Regions from separate parts of the Priestia sp. JNUCC 25 genome, predicted to be linked through region 2. Evidence: riboswitches for the same ligand, from Rfam matches in the RefSeq annotation. Region 2 holds a riboswitch; each other region holds the start of a gene.
The links. A riboswitch is a leader RNA that binds a small molecule or an ion and turns the genes downstream of it on or off. The one in region 2 is predicted to bind cyclic di-AMP.
Positions count from the first base shown of each region.

Region 1 (3,278 bases), 1.8 Mb from region 2:
GTTCTTGTCGTTACTGCTTGAAAATAAGACGCCCATGCTTTGTCCCCTAATGATAAATTTCCAAGCGTATGTGAATTGCCGTACTCTAAGAAAAAAATAAAAAGCATTGCAGTCACGTTAATCGCAAACGTGCTGATAATCATAATTTTTGAATGCAGCGTTAGTTTTTTGTACGATTTTTTCACCCACATATCAGCAAGGACGGTAAACCCTAACCCGCCAATAATGAACAGAAAAGAAATTGTTATGTTAATAATAGGGTCTCCTACATACTGAACTAAGTTATCAGACAGCAGTCCAAACCCTGCGTTATTAAAAGCAGAAATCGAATGAAACAAGCTAAAGAACAATCCCTTAGACCATCCGAATTCCGGAACCCAGCGTATTGCTAAGAAGATAAGTGCAACAAACTCAATTAAAAATGAAAAGATAAACAGCCTTTTAACTAGCAGCACAACTCCGCCGACGCTCGTCTGATTTAAGGCCTGCTGAACGAGCATACGCTCTTTAAATCCAATTTTTTTACCTAGCATCATAAAAATCAACACGGCAAATGACATAATGCCAAGACCGCCTATTTGAATTAACAGCATAATGATCGTTTGACCGATAACGGTAAAACGTGTACCTGTATCTACGACGGCTAAGCCGGTCACTGTCATAGCGGAAGTAGATGTAAAAAGGGCGTCTACCCACCGGATTGGCTCAGTAGTAGAAAAAGGCATCATCAATAGAAAAGCACCAATAATAATTCCTCCTCCAAAAATAGAGACAAGCAGCTGCGGAGGGGTAAGTTTAATGATTTGTTTTTTCATGAGTTAAACTCCTTCTTCTTCAAAACGGTTCAAATCGCGATTATGTCCGATAACAATCAGCATATCTCCTTGTTCAATTATTTCATGTGCGGTAGGCGAAATAACCATTTCCCCGTCTTTTCGCTGAAAGCCGATAATATTGCAGCCGTACTTGGCACGAATGTTTAAATCAAACAGCGTTTTATTATGAAGTTTCTTAGAGGCGACAATTTCGACAATACTATAATCCTTTGACAGTTCAATGTAATCAATGATTTTTTCTGACACCACGTGATGAGCAATACGCTTAGCGATATCGCGCTCTGGATGAATAACTTTGTCCGCTCCTATTTTTTCGAGCACTTTTTGATGATACATATTCACTGCCTTTACCCATACTTGCTTAACGCCCATATCTTTTAAAAGCATGGTTGCGAGTACGCTTGCTTCGATATCATCTCCAAACGAAATAAGCGCATGATCAACATTGCGGATACCTAGCCCCTTTAAGCTAGCTTCATCAATCGCGTTTGCTTGCACAACATATGTAGCTGAGTTGCTAAATTTATTTACTACCTCTTGATTGCGGTCAATAGCGAGCACATCCACATCCAGATTAGCAAACTCTTCAACCAAACTGCCTCCAAAACGACCTAATCCCAATACAGCAAACTGTTTTTTCATAATGTATTTATTCCTTTCTTCAACTGCTGTGTGTTCTCTTAGCTTATACTTTTTCTAAAAAATTACATCCTTTTCTTAAAAAAAGCGCAAAAAAACACAGGAAGGCTCCTGTGTTTTTCCACACTCTTCCCCCTCAAAACGCTTGCGAAGTTAGCTGTCGGGTTCGGGTTTTAAGAGTAACCCTACCTTTTTAAGGATTCACCCCGGAGCACAATATGTGCGTAAATAATGGGTCCTCCGCTCCGTAATGGATTAAGCGATTTTTATTCAAATGTCTATGATCTATTTTTTAGAATAATCGATTCGATTCATGATGCGTTTCACTTCACGAAAGCTATCTTACTCCTGTGGATTTTGTCTGTCAAGATATTTTTAGGGAAGATCTCACTTGCCCTGCAAGCTGCAAAAATCATATAAATCTAAACTGACAATCATTTTGTGAAATTGATCAAATAAATTAATAACAGCCAAAAGCTCTAACAGCTGCGTATCACTGTAAAATTTCTTTAATTGATTCATATCAGCATCCGTCAACTCCCTTGGACGCACCCGGTATACATCAATAAATCGAAACAGTAATCGATCTTTTTCTTCCAGCTCTTTTTCTCTTAACACTTTTTGATTAAGCGTCTCATCGCCTACATATGACATGCTCATACACGTCTCACAGCCGTTAACACCTGCTAGATAAAGCCTAATTTTTTCCTTAGTCTCTTTTTCTACTATATCGCTGTTCCAAAGCGTGTCGTAAAGCTCATCATACAATCTTTTTACATGCGGAATTAAATTCAATGCTTTTTCAAAATTTGTTCCCTCTTCGTTTGCTAACAAAACTCTTGCCATTTTTTACTCACTCCTTTTTAATTATTATAGTAAGAAAAATGGAAATTTCAGATTACATATAAAACATCTTATCTACTATTACTAATCAAATGAAACGTTAATGAGAAAGAAGGTTTTCAATTGAAAATTGATGAAATTGATTTATCGATTTTGCAGGCGCTGCAGCAAAACAGCCGCCTTTCCTTACGAGAGCTAGGAAAACAAATTAACCTGTCTCCTCCTTCGGTGGCAGAGCGAGTAAGGCAGCTAGAGAGCTTTGGCGTTATAAAAGGATATACGATCGATATTGATTATGAAAAGCTGCATTTGCCTGTGTCGTGTTTTATTGAAGTAACCATGAAAAACGGAGAGCATGAGCGTTTTAAACGATTTATTTCTCAGTATCCCTACGCTTTATTCTGTGAACGAATCGCCGGGCAAGCCTGCTTTATTACAAAGCTTCAGCTTCCTCACCTGCACGTACTCGAACAATTTATTAACGAAATTACACCTTATGCCAAAACGATTTCACACATCGCCCTTTCTCACGTGGAGATGGCTCCTGCATTATTGAGTCATTTAAAAGATGAAAAGTGATTGAAACCTAACGAAAGCGGTCCAATCTAAAAGCGAACAATGGGATCAATAAGCTCGTATGAATCACTTTTGACACCGCTGTTGATTTCTGTGCCAGGCTTCGCTTTCCGCAGGAGTCTTCGCCTTGCCCTCCAATCAACAGCTAGAACCAAATAAATAGATTAAACATACGTTCACCATACTAACGAAAAAATCCGAACGATTCATCGTTCGGATCTTCTTTCCATTAAACTACTTTTGTCCCAGCCTCTTTTATTCGTCCAACAGCATAAAAAATAACCCTCCAAAGCTGGAGGGTATAAATTTTCCGAATAATGAAAGTTTTACAACTTCATTTTATCAGGTGCCGACATTTCTGTCTACTTAAAAATGTAAAAGAGC
Region 1 covers NZ_CM132211.1:3,715,924-3,719,201, forward strand. Annotated here, with positions in the region: gene JNUCC25_RS19595 (TrkH family potassium uptake protein) at 1-815, opposite strand, end outside; gene JNUCC25_RS19600 (potassium channel family protein) at 819-1,478, opposite strand; cyclic di-AMP (ydaO/yuaA leader) riboswitch at 1,603-1,747, opposite strand; gene JNUCC25_RS19605 (carboxymuconolactone decarboxylase family protein) at 1,863-2,321, opposite strand; gene JNUCC25_RS19610 (Lrp/AsnC family transcriptional regulator) at 2,442-2,897, shown strand.
Region 1: another riboswitch for cyclic di-AMP. It lies ahead of JNUCC25_RS19600 (potassium channel family protein); the one in region 2 lies ahead of JNUCC25_RS02310 (cation:dicarboxylate symporter family transporter).

Region 2 (3,278 bases):
GGCAAGGTACATAGCTTTATGTGGGAAATTATTGTAGCAATCATTTTAGGGATTGTAGAAGGTTTAACAGAGTTTGCTCCTGTTTCGTCAACTGGGCATATGATTATTGTGGATGACCTGTGGTTAAATTCAAAAGAATTATTTTCATCTCCAGTAGCTAATACATTTAAAATTGTTATTCAGCTAGGGTCGATCTTAGCAGTAGTTGTTATTTTTAAAGATCGTTTTATTAATTTATTAGGATTAGGAAAAAAACCAGCTGCTCCAATTGGACCGACAAATCGCTTGAATTTAATGCAGGTAATTGTTGGTCTGTTACCCGCAGGAGTGTTAGGACTTTTGTTTGATGATTACATTGATGAACATTTGTTTTCTTTAAATACGGTGCTAATTGGCTTAGTGGTCGGAGCTGTATTAATGATTCTAGCAGATTTGTTTGGACCTAAACGTCCGCGTGTAGAGACGGTGGACCAAATGTCTTATGGACAAGCACTGGGTATAGGACTGTTTCAATGTATTGCTCTTTGGCCAGGTTTTTCTCGTTCAGGCTCAACGATTTCAGGAGGGGTTCTTCTTGGAATGAGCCATAAGGCAGCCGCAGATTTTACATTTATTATGGCAGTGCCAATCATGGCAGGAGCAAGTGGACTTTCATTGGTTAAAAACTGGCAGTATTTCACATCAGATGCACTACCGTTTTTTATTGCTGGTTTTATCAGCGCCTTTATTTTTGCGCTGGTATCTATTCGCTTTTTCCTGAAATTAATTAATCGTATCAAATTAGTACCATTTGCACTATATCGAATTGTTTTAGCGGCTATTCTATATTTTGTATTTTTATAAAATAAACACGCGTGTTCTTTAGTCCCTTAAACTTCTAATAGAGACTCAAAGAGCAAGAAAAAGCTATTGCAATGTTGCAATAGCTTTTTTGCATAAATATATATTATCGCCTTTTGAAAGCGTTTTACAAACATGGGTATTGACAAAACGTGTCGAAAAATAGTAAATTAATATTTGTGCAGTATAAAGTTAAGTAAAAGTAAGACTTCTGTTTAGTTTTATTGACTGTAAAAAACGTATGACAACGTATAGATCGTTTTAATTTTATAAAAACTGAATAATAAGCTTAATCGTATAGAGCGGGGGAATCATTATCGGCAGTAAAGCTGCCTTGGGGTGAATCCTTACAAAAGGTAGGAAACTCTCAATTCCGAATCCGACAGTTAACCCCGTTTGCTTTATTGAGAGAAAGAGCCCAAAATAGCGTAAGTAAAAGGCTGTTCTTTCTTAAGAATAGTCTTTTTTTGTTTTTTCAGAAAAGTATATACAAATGTCATACATCTTTGGGGAGGTACATCTATGAAAAAAATTCGTTTTGGTTTGGCTACGCAGATTTTTACCGGTTTAATCCTTGGTGTTCTTGTAGGGGTAATTTGGTTTAACGATCCGCGTGTAGTAACATACCTACAGCCGCTAGGAGACCTATTTTTAAGATTAATTAAGATGATTGTTATTCCAATTGTTATCTCAAGCTTAGTCGTTGGAGTTGCAGGAGCGGGGAGCGGTAAACAGGTCGGAAAGCTCGGCGTTAAAACCATTCTCTATTTTGAAATTATTACGACTTTTGCAATTGTAATCGGTGTATTGGTTGCTAATATTTTTCATCCTGGGCAAGGTGTAGACATTCATTCAGCACAGAAGAGTGATATTTCACAATACGTTGAAACATCCGAACAGCAAGAAGGAAAGTCAGTGGCTGAAACTTTCTTACACATTGTTCCAACAAACTTTTTCCAGTCAATTGTTGAAGGAGACATGCTAGCAATTATCTTCTTTACAGTGTTATTTGCACTTGGAGTAGCGGCAATTGGGGAAAGAGGAAAGCCAGTTGTACAATTCTTCGACGGCGTTTCTCACGCAATGTTTCACGTGGTAAACCTTGTAATGAAAGTGGCTCCAATTGGTGTATTTGCTTTAATTGGTGTAACAGTTTCAAAATTCGGCTTAGATTCACTCCTTTCATTAGGAAAGCTTGTTATCTTAGTTTACTTAGCGTTAATTTTCTTCCTACTTGTTGTATTGGGAGGAATTGCGAAATGGGCAGGAATTAACATCTTCCACTTATTCCGCTATATGAAAGATGAACTGTTGTTAGCATACAGTACATCTAGTTCTGAGACAGTTCTTCCGCGTATCATGGAAAAACTTGAAAAGATGGGCTGTCCAAAAGCTATCGTATCGTTCGTTGTACCAATTGGTTATACATTTAACCTAGATGGTTCCGTTCTTTATCAAGCGATTGCAGCGTTATTCTTAGCGCAGGTGTATGGTATTGATTTAACGATCGTTCAACAGCTGACGCTCATTCTTGTATTGATGGTTACATCTAAAGGAATGGCTGCAGTGCCAGGAACATCATTTGTTGTATTACTAGCTACTCTTGGAACAATCGGTGTTCCCGCAGAAGGATTAGCCTTCATTGCTGGAGTAGACAGAATCATGGATATGGCACGTACGGTTGTTAACTTAGTAGGAAACACACTAGCCGCAATTGTAATGTCTAAATCAGAAGGCAAATTTGACCCTAAAAAAGGTACAGAGGTCATGAAAGCCGGCTAATTTATAAATTAAAAAGCTACTTATTCTATTCAAAAAATTAGAATAAGTAGCTTTTTTCATAATAATTCCTTTATTATTATGGGAATTGACCCTATAATATGTAACATCAGGTATAAAAATATCCAAATTTTATTCTTATATAAAGCAGTCACTGGTTCCTTTCTTTATCAGTAAATATAGAGATAGCTTAGCTAGTAGGGGGATAGTAGAGTATGTGGAAAAAGCGAATATGGGTCATCGCCTCGATAGTAATCGTATGTTTGTTAATCCCTTACAGTTTACCGATTGTGTTTGCTTTATTAACAGCATTAGCACTTGAGGGTATTGTTCAGAAATTGCATCAATCTTTTAAAATGAAGAGAGTCTATGCAGTGCTTATGACCTTCATTTTATATGTTGTTTCGCTCATACTTATTGGATTTTTTATTGTTCGGACAATCGTTACGCAAGTGGTTGCTCTTTCAAAAATAGCGCCTTCCTTTGTAAAAGAAATCTATGAAACCGCGATTTATCCAACTATTATTAAGTGGAAATACTATTCAAACGCTCTTCCTACAGAAGTGATTTCTTCTATCGAGCGCACGCTTGAAAAGACCGTAAATTCATTAGATTCTCTATTAAAGAGTACCGTAGAAATCATCATTAGCTTTGCCGCT
Region 2 covers NZ_CM132211.1:423,001-426,278, forward strand. Annotated here, with positions in the region: gene JNUCC25_RS02305 (undecaprenyl-diphosphate phosphatase) at 19-843, shown strand; cyclic di-AMP (ydaO/yuaA leader) riboswitch at 1,117-1,256, shown strand; gene JNUCC25_RS02310 (cation:dicarboxylate symporter family transporter) at 1,363-2,622, shown strand; gene ytvI (sporulation integral membrane protein YtvI) at 2,835-3,278, shown strand, end outside.

Region 3 (3,278 bases), 2.5 Mb from region 2:
GATACCGCCAGCATCGTAATTAGTCCGAAGTAGCGTCCAATATACATAACAATTCCCGTAGAAATGTTCCAAAACGGAGTTGCGTCACCGAGTCCTTCAAAACCGGATCCATTGTTTGCTGCTGACGACGTAAATTCATACAGTGCCTGGCTTAACCCGTGAAAGCCTGGGTTTGATATACCTTCCATTCCTAAATGAGTAGTGAACGCTACGGCGGTTCCCCCTAAAATTAGCAGCGGCTGCAGAATAAGCGTCACGGCAATGAGCTTCATTTCTTTTCCTTCAATTTTTTTACCTACGTATTCCGGGGTTCTTCCAACCATTAAACCTGATAAAAATACGGCGATGATGACGTACATCATGACATTCATAAATCCTGCTCCGACACCGCCAAATACGGTATTTAACATCATATTTCCAAGTGTCAATAACCCGGTAAGAGGCGTAAGGGTATCGTGCATGGCATTGACTGCGCCTGTTTCACTTGCTGTCGTCACGATGGCGTACAGAGTTGACATGCCGACACCAAAACGAACTTCTTTCCCTTCCATATAACCGCTCGCTTCATTCAAATGAAAAGCATCAAGTCTAGGGTTGCCACCCCACTCTGTTACAAACGCTGTACTTAAGATAACAATAAAGAGCATACTCATCGATATAAACAAGATGCGACCTTGTTTACGCTGTCCGATCATTTTTCCGTACGTAAAAGGAAGTGCGGTTGGCAACAAAAGCATAAGGACGATTTGTAATACATTGCTCCACGCATTAGGATTTTCAAATGGATGAGCTGAATTGACACCAAAAAATCCCCCTCCGTTGTTGCCTAGCTCTTTGATTGAAAGAAAAGAAGCAACTGGTCCCCTTGCTATTTGCTGGGATGCCCCTTCTAATGTATGGGCAGTCACCGTTCCGCTTAACGTTTGAGGAACACCTAAAAACGCAAATAAAATGCCTGTTATAAAAGCAATAGGAAGTAAAACATGCGTAATTGATTTCACAAAATCAACAAAAAAGTTTCCCATGTCCTTCCCTGCCAACCCACGAATAAAAGCGATTGCTACTGCAAGGGCTGTTGCTGGTGCAGCAAACATCATAAATACAACGGCGGCCATCTGCGAGAAATAAGACAAACCTGATTCACCGCTGTAGTGCTGCAAGTTCGTATTTGTCATAAAACTAATGGCCGTGTTAAAAGCAAGGGCCGGATCCATTCCTTTGATGTGGCTTGGGTTAAGCGGCAGTACCGCTTGAAACCGGAAGATAAGATACACCACAAAAATCATAAACGTATTCGCCAAAACGAGAGCAAGTGCATATTGCTTCCACGTCTGATTATGCCCTTTAATTCCTGCCGCTTTAAACATCACCGATTCTATCTTCCCTACCAAGCTAGTGTTTTTATCGTTTGAAAACACATTCGCTATATAAATACCTACGGGCTTTGCAATAAGCGCTACAAAAACAAGCAGCAGCGCAACTGATAGTAGAAAAATTCCCACGTTTTATTCCTCCGCTTATTAAAATTGTTCTGGATTTAACAGTACATATACTAAATAAATTAAAACGAGAACTGAAATACCTAACAAAATGAACGACATGTTCACTTCTCCTCTCTTTCGTCTACTACATGAGACGACCAGCAAATAATTCCGTACATAGCAGCTGTTAATATGGCAAGCGTTCCAAGCATGATTATATCCAAGTTGCTCCCTCCTAACTGTTTCTTACCACCCATGATTAAGCGTAGTGACTGTTTCTGTGCGTAAAGCATCACGCCCAAGTGAGCTAGCTGCGAAAGGTTATCTTTGATTGTTTAATCCTCACGTATTGTTGCTCTCGTTTTAAAAGCCCTACTATATCCTCTTTACGGTGCAGACATAGCCTGCTCTCCTATTTTCCCCATTAAAAAAACCGCAGAAGAGAGTTCTCTTCCGCGGTTTAATGCACGACAAATAAGCCGTGATCGACACGAATTTTTTTACTCCCAAAACGCTTACGGAGTTAGCTGTCGGATTCGGGTTATGGAAGTAACCCTACTCAGTTAAGAGATTCACCCCTAGTACATACGTACAAAATATTGGGTCCCCCGCTCATAATTGATTAAGCGTATATTTGTTATTTAATTTTTAGACTTAATTATGTTTTTTACTGCTGCGTTTAAAACTTTGATTAGCTAACGTAGACAAATAGCGGTTTGCTAGATCAAAAGATTGCTGGTCGCACATTGCTCGGTATTCAATCAATTGAATCATTTGCTTAGATAAATGCATCTTGACGCTCCTTTCACCTATATTTTGAAAGGAGCGTACTATCCGCTGTTATAGAAAACGACCACGATTACACCATCCTCTCTCTTAACGCTTACGAAGTTAGCTGACGGGTTCGGGTCAAGAAAGTAACCCTACTCAATTAAGAGATTCACCCCTGATAATTGGGTCCTCCGCTCTTTCCTTCTCTTTCAGAAAAGACTCAGCGTTTCACAGTGGAACGTTTCATGAGAGTAATCTTACTCCTGTTAAAATTTACTGTCAACAACATTTTTTGAAATTTTAAAAGCTTTATTTTTCTATGTATATTCATTATTTTAAAATAATAGATTCGAAGAAAAAAAGGTTGTGACTGAATGTAGCCCATCTAAAGATGAACAAATGGGATACATGAGCTGAACCGCTTGTGACACCGCAGTTGATTTCTGTGCAAGACTTCGCTTTCCGCAGGAGGCTTCTTCTTGCCCTCCAATCAACTGCTAGAAGGATCTGAACAGGTGAAACCTACGTTCACTTTAACAAAAAAAACGAACCACTAATCAAACACCTTGATCAATGGTTCGTTTTTCACTTCGGCTAAAGTACGTTTGTCCCAGCCTTTTTTTTAACTCATTTTCTCAATTTCATTTACAAGAATTGAAATGGCATCCGTTTTTGTTGCTTCACGCATTGTACGCTTCATCGTACTTGCCTGCTGCTGAAGCTCATTTACTTCCCGCAAAAACACTTCTTTTGTTAACTGTTCTTCTTCCACAACCATACAGTAGCCTTTTTTCTTAAAGGACTGTGCATTTAAAATTTGATCTCCGCGGCTTTGTGCTTTTGACAAAGGAATAATCATCATCGGTTTATGAAGGGCTAAAAACTCAAAGATAGCATTTGATCCGCCGCGTGTAATCACATAATCAGTGGCCGCTAGAACATCTGGAAGCTGTTCATTTACATATTCTAACTGACGGTAGCCCGACTCTTTTTCAAGGCTTGTATCAACATTGCCTTTTCCGCACA
Region 3 covers NZ_CM132211.1:2,980,083-2,983,360, forward strand. Annotated here, with positions in the region: gene kdpA (potassium-transporting ATPase subunit KdpA) at 1-1,496, opposite strand, end outside; gene kdpF (K(+)-transporting ATPase subunit F) at 1,521-1,601, opposite strand; cyclic di-AMP (ydaO/yuaA leader) riboswitch at 1,980-2,120, opposite strand; gene JNUCC25_RS15220 (hypothetical protein) at 2,136-2,273, opposite strand; cyclic di-AMP (ydaO/yuaA leader) riboswitch at 2,346-2,488, opposite strand; gene JNUCC25_RS15225 (undecaprenyldiphospho-muramoylpentapeptide beta-N-acetylglucosaminyltransferase) at 2,875-3,278, opposite strand, start outside.
Region 3: another riboswitch for cyclic di-AMP. It lies ahead of kdpF (K(+)-transporting ATPase subunit F); the one in region 2 lies ahead of JNUCC25_RS02310 (cation:dicarboxylate symporter family transporter).